Regions from separate parts of the Peribacillus sp. NPDC096379 genome, predicted to be linked through region 2. Evidence: riboswitches for the same ligand, from Rfam matches in the RefSeq annotation. Region 2 holds a riboswitch; each other region holds the start of a gene.
What was found. A riboswitch is a leader RNA that binds a small molecule or an ion and turns the genes downstream of it on or off. The one in region 2 is predicted to bind thiamine pyrophosphate.
Positions count from the first base shown of each region.

Region 1: another riboswitch for thiamine pyrophosphate. It lies ahead of ACIQZI_RS21675 (ABC transporter substrate-binding protein); the one in region 2 lies ahead of thiW (energy coupling factor transporter S component ThiW).
Region 3: another riboswitch for thiamine pyrophosphate. It lies ahead of tenA (thiaminase II); the one in region 2 lies ahead of thiW (energy coupling factor transporter S component ThiW).

Region 1 covers NZ_JBIWFD010000007.1:45,401-48,681, forward strand. Annotated here, with positions in the region: gene ACIQZI_RS21665 (ABC transporter permease) at 1-406, opposite strand, end outside; gene ACIQZI_RS21670 (thiamine-binding protein) at 403-696, opposite strand; gene ACIQZI_RS21675 (ABC transporter substrate-binding protein) at 710-1,702, opposite strand; TPP riboswitch at 1,841-1,950, opposite strand; gene ACIQZI_RS21680 (DUF2207 domain-containing protein) at 2,240-3,281, shown strand, end outside.
Region 2 covers NZ_JBIWFD010000001.1:170,829-174,109, forward strand. Annotated here, with positions in the region: gene ACIQZI_RS00855 (amino acid ABC transporter permease) at 1-113, shown strand, start outside; gene ACIQZI_RS00860 (amino acid ABC transporter permease) at 126-839, shown strand; gene ACIQZI_RS00865 (amino acid ABC transporter ATP-binding protein) at 862-1,617, shown strand; TPP riboswitch at 1,800-1,904, shown strand; gene thiW (energy coupling factor transporter S component ThiW) at 2,059-2,580, shown strand; gene thiD (bifunctional hydroxymethylpyrimidine kinase/phosphomethylpyrimidine kinase) at 2,549-3,281, shown strand, end outside.
Region 3 covers NZ_JBIWFD010000001.1:1,203,711-1,206,991, forward strand. Annotated here, with positions in the region: gene ACIQZI_RS05635 (ABC transporter ATP-binding protein) at 1-512, opposite strand, end outside; gene ACIQZI_RS05640 (ECF transporter S component) at 525-1,118, opposite strand; gene tenA (thiaminase II) at 1,144-1,827, opposite strand; TPP riboswitch at 1,977-2,131, opposite strand; gene ACIQZI_RS05650 (carboxymuconolactone decarboxylase family protein) at 2,807-3,281, shown strand, end outside.

The sequences.
Region 1 (3,281 bases), on a different contig from region 2:
CCACTGTGATTGGGAAAAAACAAACGAGCGTAATGACAATGACTTTAGGTAATATACCAAACCCAAACCAAATAACAAGGAGTGGAGCCAACACAATGATTGGAATGTTTTGTGAGAGAATGATGATCGGATAAATGGCTTCTCTAAGCTTCGGAATAAGGTGTAGACCAACAGCAACTGCAATGCCCACACTTGCTCCAATTAAAAACCCCAAGATTGTAAGTCCAATCGTCGATGTTAGATGGTGATGATAATTCGGCCATCCAGCAGCTCCTTCTAACCATATCTGCGAGGGGGAAGGCAGGAGCCATTTTGGTATTTCAAAAAGCCGACAAGAAACTTCCCATACGATGAATAAAAGGATGAGGACCAGAGCTGGTCTCCATCCTTTATACCAAATCTTCATGGGCGATATTTCTCTGTCAATTTATCCATAGATGCACCGCTTGGTTGATAAAGAATTTTCACTTGAGAAATCACATTACGACTGCCAATCTCAATCATCCGTTGATTCATTTTCTCGATAATTGAAAAGATTTCTGTCAAATTCCCTTCCATGGTCGTTTCAAGCGGATGAACTTCATATTTAATTCCAGAGTCATGAATAATCGCTATTGCTTCATCTACATAAGGAATCACATCTTCCCCATTTTTTGTTTTCGGGATAATTTGAATGCTTACTAATGAGTCGCTCATGCTTCTCTCCTCCTTATTTCGGTAAAAATTCATTGGTGAATGCCTTTTTTGCGTCTAATTCACTTTCAAGCAAACCGTTCTCAAACATCCAGCTCGCATAGTTTTCCCAAACCTTTTGATCTTGAACACCCCATTTTGAAGCGTCATCTTGATATTTCGGTGATAACCACTTTTGACTTGCCTTTACCAATTCTGGGTCTATATCAGGAACTGCTTTAATTAAAAGGTCCGCCGCTTCTTCGGGATGTTCAATCGTATAATGATAGCCCTCGGAAACTGCTGCTACAAAAGAACGAACAGTATCTGGATCTTCTTTTATTAAATCTTCATTAGTTGTGAGAACAGGCGTATAGTAATCTAGCTTTTCCGTGTAATCGGTCAAATATTGCATATTCAATTTCTCCCCACGCAACTCAGCTTCTATACCTGTCCACCCATAATAAATCCAAGCAAAATCAATATCTCGTTTAACCGCTGTGAAAAAATCCGTATCTCCCATATTCACAATATCGACTTTTTTCACATCTCCATTTTCCTGCTTCATCAAAGAAGATAGGACAGCTTTTTCTACAGGTGCTCCCCAACCGCCATACGTCTTTCCTTCGTAATCTTTCGGTGAGGTAATTTTCTTATCAACTGGGGAAGCAAATCCAGACGTGTTATGCTGAATAATAGCAGCAATCGAGACCAATGGCACACCTTGTACACGCGCTTCTGTCAAAGATTCCTGGTAGCCAATTCCGAACTCTGCTTTTCCCGCTGCGACAAGCTGGTCAGCTCCCGCCTCACCTGGCATTATAATCTCAACATCTAGCCCCTCTTCTTCAAAATACCCCTTTTCCTTTGCAACATACAAACCAGTATGATTCGTATTCGGCGTCCAATCTAAAACAAGAGTAACTTTCTTTAATTTCTCTTGATTCTTTTCCTTCGAACCATTGTCCTGACTATTCCCGCAAGCAGCAAGAATAAGCATCACACTAAGTAAGACTAACCATTTCTTCATTACATTTCCCCCTTGAACATGTCTTACAAAGCAGCAAACGAAGAAACAAGGTGGAAAATATGTAAACGTTTAATAGGAATCGCGCTACGCAAAAAAGCACCATAGGTTTATCCCTAGGGTGCATATCATAACAAATGAGTCCTGTTTAAATATGTTCCCTACGCTGGTTTTAACCAGATCAGGTTCCAAGGGTATGTATCTATTGGATACGGTCTCAACCAGCAACACTGGTCCCCCCACATGTTTCATTATTCAATTCGTTTAATGCTTCATCATCTACTTACTTTGCCATATGTCTTGAGGTTTTTCAAGAGGAATGCTAAAAAAGAAAAAGCCTTTTTCGATAAAGGGAACAAAATAGGTTCCATCACAATCACATCCACCAATTTCTGTGATTTTTTCAAAAAATATAGCCACGCTTCAGATAGAATGAACAAATCCCTGCCTCGCTTTCCATTCCTTTTATAGATATGGTAATATTTAGTTATTCGTAGATTAACAGTGATACTAATGAGTAATATCGTAGGGGGGAACTAGTTGAAAAGAGTATTCTTTATTTTTCCGTTTATCTTTATTCTTGGTTTCATCATGGCTTCAACCACTTTCGCTAAGTCCTTTTCGATTGATCAAGTAAATATCCGCGCCTGGATTCAGCCAAACGGAAATTTAGTCGTGAATGAAATTTTCACATACACTTTTGATGGAAAGTATAGTCAAGTCCATCGTTCTATCCAGAAGGACCATCATGATGGGGTGCAGGATTTCGAGGCATATGAGCTGTTGAATCCAAAGGCAAAGCTTGGCTATATGCAGAGGAATGAACTGAGACAGCTACATGTTTCAGAAGATGACCGTACATATACTGCATCCCTTCCGTCCAATAATGAAAAGAAGTATATTTTCTATATATATACGTTAAAAAATGCTGTGAAATCATATGATTCTTATAGTGATTTGACCGTACCGTTCTTTGGAACAGATTCAAATCATGATAACGATCTTTTTCATGTAAACATTGATTTTTATTTCCCACAAGAAGTCGATAATCAAAACACGTATGCATTCTTCCATGACCGGAAAGGGAAAGTTTCATCAAAAGATCCATATAGCGTCCATTTCTCCACTCCGGTATCTGAAATGTATGCCTTAACTGAAACCCGGATACTCTTTCCCTCATCCATCATGAGTGAACAGGCTAAAAATGCAGCACCTATGTCTTTAAAGGAAGCAGTTGCACAGGAAAAGAAGCGAGTAGAAACAGCCATAAAGAAAACAAAACAAAAGGAAGGCTTTTCAAAGTTTTTAATTGGTTTCTTGGTTCTCCTTATCTGTTGCTGCTTCGTCTTGCTCATCATGAAACTTGTGCCTAGAAGAAGTACAGAGAGCATTCTAAAGCATGATCCACTTCATCTATATATGATTCACCGTATTGGCAGATTGAATCCTTATGCGTTCCTATCCGGGCTATATTCTCTTGTTGAAAAAGGAGCAGCCACTGTTCAAATCCAGCAGACAAGAGGAAGGTTTCAAAAGGATCCTACAGCTCCCAAACATAGCCTTCTCTTTACTTTAACAGCTC
Region 2 (3,281 bases):
TCTATCTTGCCTTAGCGGTGATTTATTGGATCCTTTCGATTGCGATTGAACAACTATTTTTAAAATTAGAAAAGGTGTTTAGTAAAGGAAAACAAGTGATTAAAACTACATAAGGGGGTGACAGTGTGTCGGAAGGTCTAAATTATCAGTTTTTAGTGGATACATTTTTTGTTGCCTTATCTGGGGTGCCTATAGCACTGATTATTACGATTGTATCATTACTGATTGCTTTGCCATTAGGTTTTTTACTTGCCTTAACAAGAATCAATCGGATTCCGGTTTTAAATCGTTTTGCACAAATATATGTTTCATTTGTAAGAGGAACACCTGTCATTATTCAAATATTTATCATCTATAGCAGTGTCCCTTTATTGCTTGCTTCGATATTTGAAAAATATAACATCAACATGAATGTGTACGATGTCAATCCAATTTGGTACGCTTTCATTGTTTTCTCATTGAATACGACAGCGATTCTTATCGAAGTGTTCCGTTCAGCTTTAAGCACAGTAAGCAAGGGACAATTGGAAGCAGCTTATTCTGTTGGATTAACGAATGTGCAAGCATTTAGAAGAATCATCATTCCACAGACATTAGTTGTCGCCTTACCAAATATTTGTACAGCAACAGTCAATTTAATTAAAGCAACATCTTTAGGGTATGCCATGTCTCTGCAAGAAATTACATTAAGAGCCAAGGTGGCAGCCAATGTCGGCTACAATTATGTTGAGGCTTATATTGATATCTTCCTTGTCTACTTGATTTTATGTAGTTTAGTAGAGTATTTATTTAAGGTATATGAAAAACGATTAAGAAGGTATAAAGCAGTAAATGTCTGAAATGAAATAGGAGGTGGATATGATGTTAGAGATTACAAATATCCATAAATCGTTTGGTAATAATGAGATTTTAAAAGGCGTGGATTTACAAATAGACAAAGGGGATGTTGTGGTAATCCTTGGACCAAGTGGCTCCGGAAAAACAACATTACTTCGCTGCATTAATTTTCTTGAAAAAGCAGACCAAGGGCATGCCATTTTTGGCGATATTGATGTCAATCTTAAAACAGCGTCCAAAAAGCAAATTCATGAAATTAGGCAGAAAGTGGCCTTTGTATTTCAAAATTATAATTTATTTAATAATAAAACGGCATTGGAAAATGTAACAGAAGGGCTGATTATCGGAAGAAAAGTGGCAAAAGATGAGGCGATTGAAATTGGCAAAAAAGCATTGGATAAAGTAGGCCTGGCAGAAAAGTATCATGCATACCCGAGTGAATTGTCAGGTGGGCAACAGCAAAGGGTTGGTATAGCAAGAGCGGTCGCTTTAAATCCAGATATCATTCTATTTGACGAACCAACCTCTGCACTAGATCCAGAACTAGTCGGTGAAGTGTTGACCGTCATGAAAAATATTGCCAATGAAGGAACAACGATGCTAGTCGTCACGCATGAAATGTCGTTTGCGAAAGATGTAGCCAATAGAGTGATCTTTATGGATGCCGGCGTTGTAGTAGAAGAAGGAACACCTAAAGATATTTTTGTGAATCCAAAAGAAGAACGAACAAAGAAGTTCTTAAAAAGGGTTTTGCCGGAGGATTATATCTTTTACATTTAATAACATTATTTGTAGGGCTTTTTCTGTTGAAAAAGGGGCGGAGGTATTACTGCCCGTTAATGCGGGATAAATAAGCGCTACATGAATCCAATTTTCCTATCTCGCCTTAAAAAAATATCAATTTCAAATTTTCAGGCATTGCATTTTTGTTCCAGCGTGGTATGATGACAGTAATTAAATATACATTGCACTAGGGGAGTCTTTAAGAGGCTGAGATGGAACGTTGTTCTAGACCCTTTGAACCTGAACCGGATCATGCCGGCGGAGGGAAGTGGAGATATTAGCTCAGTTAGTTTATATGTGGATATCTACCCCTTTCCTACTTTCAGGAAGGGGGTTTTTGGTTTTATTTCAGAGTGTGTGGCTTTTTAAAACAAATCACTTAAAATGCTCCAAACTATTTTGGCCAATGTATGGGGCACACAAAAAGGAGATGAAACGATGAATTCTATTAGAAAGCTCACACTTACTGCCATGATTACAGCATTAACAGCACTGACTAGTTCCTTTGTCTTTATTCCGATGGGCTTTGCCAAAATCTTTCCGATCCAACACTTAGCGAACGTATTAACGGCCGTTATGTTAGGTCCTGGCTATGCCATTGGTCAAGCTTTGCTCGTCTCTATTATTAGAAACATGGCTGGAACGGGTTCTATCTTTGCTTTTCCAGGGAGTATGATGGGGGCTTTGCTTGCAGGACTATTATTCAGGTATACAAATAAGATTGGTTTCGCTTGTGTAGGTGAGGTCATAGGTACCGGGATTATCGGAGCGCTTGCCTGTTATCCACTTGCCCTGTTGTTTTTAGGGAAAAAAGTGGCTTTGTTTGGCTTTTTACCAGCGTTTTCAATTAGTTCTTTAGCAGGAGCAAGTATTGCGTTTATTTTATTAAAAGTGTTCTTGAAAAATAAATATTTGGAGGGGTTACTCTATGAAAACAGCACTTACAATCGCAGGCTCTGATTCAGGAGGAGGAGCGGGAATTCAAGCCGATTTAAAAACATTTTCTGCCCATCATGTGTTTGGCATGTCGGTTATCACAGCTGTCACCGCCCAAAATACGGTAGAGGTTCGTTCGATTCAAACGATGAGCCAAGAAATCATTCGCGACCAAATATCTGCCGTTTTTGACGATATTGAAGTTCATGCTGTGAAGATTGGGATGCTCGGTTCGGCCGAAACGATCGAAACGGTTGCCGAAATGCTTGATACATATAAACCTCAGTACATTGTCCTTGATCCAGTCATGATTGCTAAAAGTGGGGATCAACTTCTGGAGGAGGATGCTGTAGAAGCGTTGAAAAAGCGCTTGCTCCCAATGGCTACGCTCGTTACTCCTAATATACCAGAGGCGGAAATGCTAGCGGGAATAACGATTCAATCTAAACAAGATTTATATGAAGCATGCCAGATTATCGAGCAATTAGGAGCGAAGGCCATCTTGTTAAAAGGAGGACACTCTGCCGGAGATCCAAATGATCTTTTTTATGATGGGACAAATTATTCATGGTTGAATGGTGAAAGAATTCATACGAAAAATACACACGGGACGGGCTGTACCCTTTCATCAGCCATTGCGGCAAACTTGGCAAACGGACTTGAAATCGAGGATGCCATCCGTCAATCAAAAGAATATATTACGCAAGCTATCCGTGACAGCTTTG
Region 3 (3,281 bases), 1.0 Mb from region 2:
TCTTTCGTTCCTTTAGGGTCAAGCATCGCTGTTGGTTCATCTAAAAATAATACGTCTGGTTTTAGGGCCAAGATCGATGCTATAGCTAAGCGTTGTTTCATACCTCCAGATAGTGTTTGAATGTTAGTATGAATATCTGGTAGAGATAAGCCGACCTGCTGTAAGTGATGATGGATTCGCTCAATCATTTGTTGTTTTGGAACGTTCATATTTTCAAGAACGAATGCAATTTCTTCATCAACAAAAGGCATGCAAAACTGACTATCAGGATCTTGAAAAACATACCCCCATGAAGAGGGACATAAAAGTGCCTCAGCTTTCATGGGAACGTCAATCGAATGAGGAATTAAGCCACTTAAAACTTGTAAAAGCGTCGATTTTCCACAACCTGATGGCCCGAGAAGGAGAACTTTTTCCCCTTTGTAAAAGGTAGAAGATAAGTCCTTAAATAATAAGGACGCATCTCCAGGGAATTTCAATCGTAACTTTTCAACATGTGCAATTCGTTCCATAGTTATCCACCCTTACTTTTGATCCAGTTCAGCATAATCTTTACTTGATGCTGGACGCACAAGATTTGTTACGCCTGTCGCTTCTAAAACTCTCACTAAATAGTAAGCAAACACACCTGCAAAGAGAATAGACCCGAGAAATCTAGCAAACATAAATAATGTTAAATTCCAAGCAGCAAGATCACCGATTTCTCCATAGGCGAAATCCATTAGGACCGATCCTAAGCATGCAGCGATAGCCGACAATATCGCTACGGAAATATGAAATCGTTTATATTTGAAAGCCATAAAGACAAGCTCTGCAAACAAACCTTGGACAACGCCATACAGAAGCACGGTTAGCCCCCATGGGGAACCTAAAAGAAATTCACCGGACGCCGCTGCAATTTCAGCAAGCAATGCAACACCTGGTTTACGGATGATAAAAAAGGCAACATTAGCCGCAATAAACCACATGCCATACATAAATTGGTCGGCATGTAAGCCGATTGGTTTTAGAGCATAATATACGGAACCCCAAAGAATATAGACAATGCCAAATGCAATGGCAATTACAATCGTCACTAATATGTCTGTCAATTTTAATCCTTTTGTCATGTTATGAATCTCCTTATTTAGAATTGGCTAATTATTATACTTCTAGTACTTCTTTTTGAACCGGCCACGTTTCTAACTGATACGCCATTTCCCAAAAAGAGTATTCATATTGACTACTAAGGATGAAATGCTCTTTCATTCGTAGTTTATCGTCCTCAGTCACTTTGTTAGCAATCTCATCGATTCTCTTAATCTGTTCGTCTACCAATGTCCGGAACCAATCGCCGCCATATGCAGCAATCCATTCTTGATAAATCGGTTCTTCTGGTGTACAACCTTTTAGTCTTTCACCAATTTCATAATATAACCAGTAACATGGCAGGATTGCCGCAATTACGTCACCTAAATGTCCTGAATAGGCAGCACGATACATATGTGACGTATATGCATAAGCAGTAGGTGCAGGTTTAAAATTCTTCTTTTCCTCTTCAGTAATGCCTAATCGTTTAGAGAAATTGTCATGGAGCGATAGCTCAGCTTCATACGTTCCTTGTGCATGGCTGGCAAGTCGACTCGTTGTGTATAAATCTGTTGCTTTTACTGCCCCTAAAGCTTGTACTCTAGCAAAGTGAGATAAATAATAAGCATCTTGCATCACATAGTAGCGAAAACAGGCGAGTGGGAGTGTCCCATCTCCAATACCTGTAACAAACGGGTGGTGAAAGCTTGCTTCCCAGATGTGATCAACTTCTTTACGAATTTCCTTTGAAAATGTCATGTGATTTGCCCTCCATTTTTTCTATTAGTAGTAAGTGAGACACAGATAGATATATGAAATTGCCCAGTATCTTCTTTTAAAAAATAAAAAACCACTTCCTTTTTAGCATAAGAAAGTGGTTTTGATTGGTTACAAAATAGGTGTCCTCAGTATAGACGCCCCCACTTCCCTACGCTGGTATAATCCAGATCAGGTTCTAAGGGTCTTAAAGTCTCACTTTAATCTCAGCCTTTTCAGTCATAAGAAGCTTCCAATATCTTTTTAAGCTTCATTTCCCATTCAAGAGGCACCCCTAGTGGTAAAAATTGTTTATTTAATTGTCATTTGTCTAAATAGTACCATGAAATTTTTGATTGTCAATCTTTTATGAAAAATAGGAATGTTTGATGATTACCGAAACATTGCAGATTGATATGCAAATAAGCTTTGACAGAATGGAGGGGGTAGGCGATCCATACTGAAAGTTCACATTTGATTCATTTTTGGCTTTTTTTATTTGGGGAAAATCGCCGCTATGGAAACCTCGAATAATTCTGGAGACGATAACCATTTTGGAAGGGACTAGTTTTATGATGAAAAATGAGACAAATTTCTTCAAGAGGTTTTGATGTTTAGTGTGAGTAGTCTACCCCCTCTATGACCAGAGATAACAGCTCTCCATATAGCTTGTTTGGCTTAGGCGATCCTTTTGGTTATGTATTCTAGCCCAGTTTGCGATACCAATAAATGAGGTCTTTTTTGCATATTTTGAGCATTTTGTTAAGGAACAAAATTAATGAATAATTGAATTAACCAACAGGATCAAGTATTCGCTTACTTATTAAGGAAAGCCTGAAATCAAGAAAAGTCTTGAATATTCAAAAAATAACTGATATATTATTAAAAAGTAAACTACCTGGATAACTCGGAAAAATCATTATCATAACCAAGTAAAATGATAAGAATTATAAGTATTTAATTAGGAATTTGGGAGGCTATCATGTCAGAGTATCAGCAAGTAAGTAAAAATTTAGGAGAAGCTCTTAAGAAAGCTACGCAGCCATTTAGAAAGTATCGAAATTTTGCAGATGAAGTTTGGTCTGAAGGAGCCATTGATACTAAAACAAAAGAGATTTTAGCAGTAGCGGTTACTCATGTTACAAAGTGTAGCTACTGTGTTGACTTTCACACAAAGCGAGCAAAGAAGGCTGGTGCCAAGGTAGAAGAGCTTATTGAAGCTGCGGTACTTTCTGCTTCGATTCAATCGAATCCCGCACTAATGGAGGATGAAACATTACGTGTCTCGAATCTCGAAGATTTCCCTTTATCTGCTCGCTCGTTCTTCATCTACCCAACTAGCGAAGAAGGCTTCTATTTGACTCAGAAAACAAAGGTTTTGATAGGGTTAGCTGTTAGTTATGCTTTAAAAAATAATGAATGGATATCAACATTTTTACAGATAGTACCAGATCTTT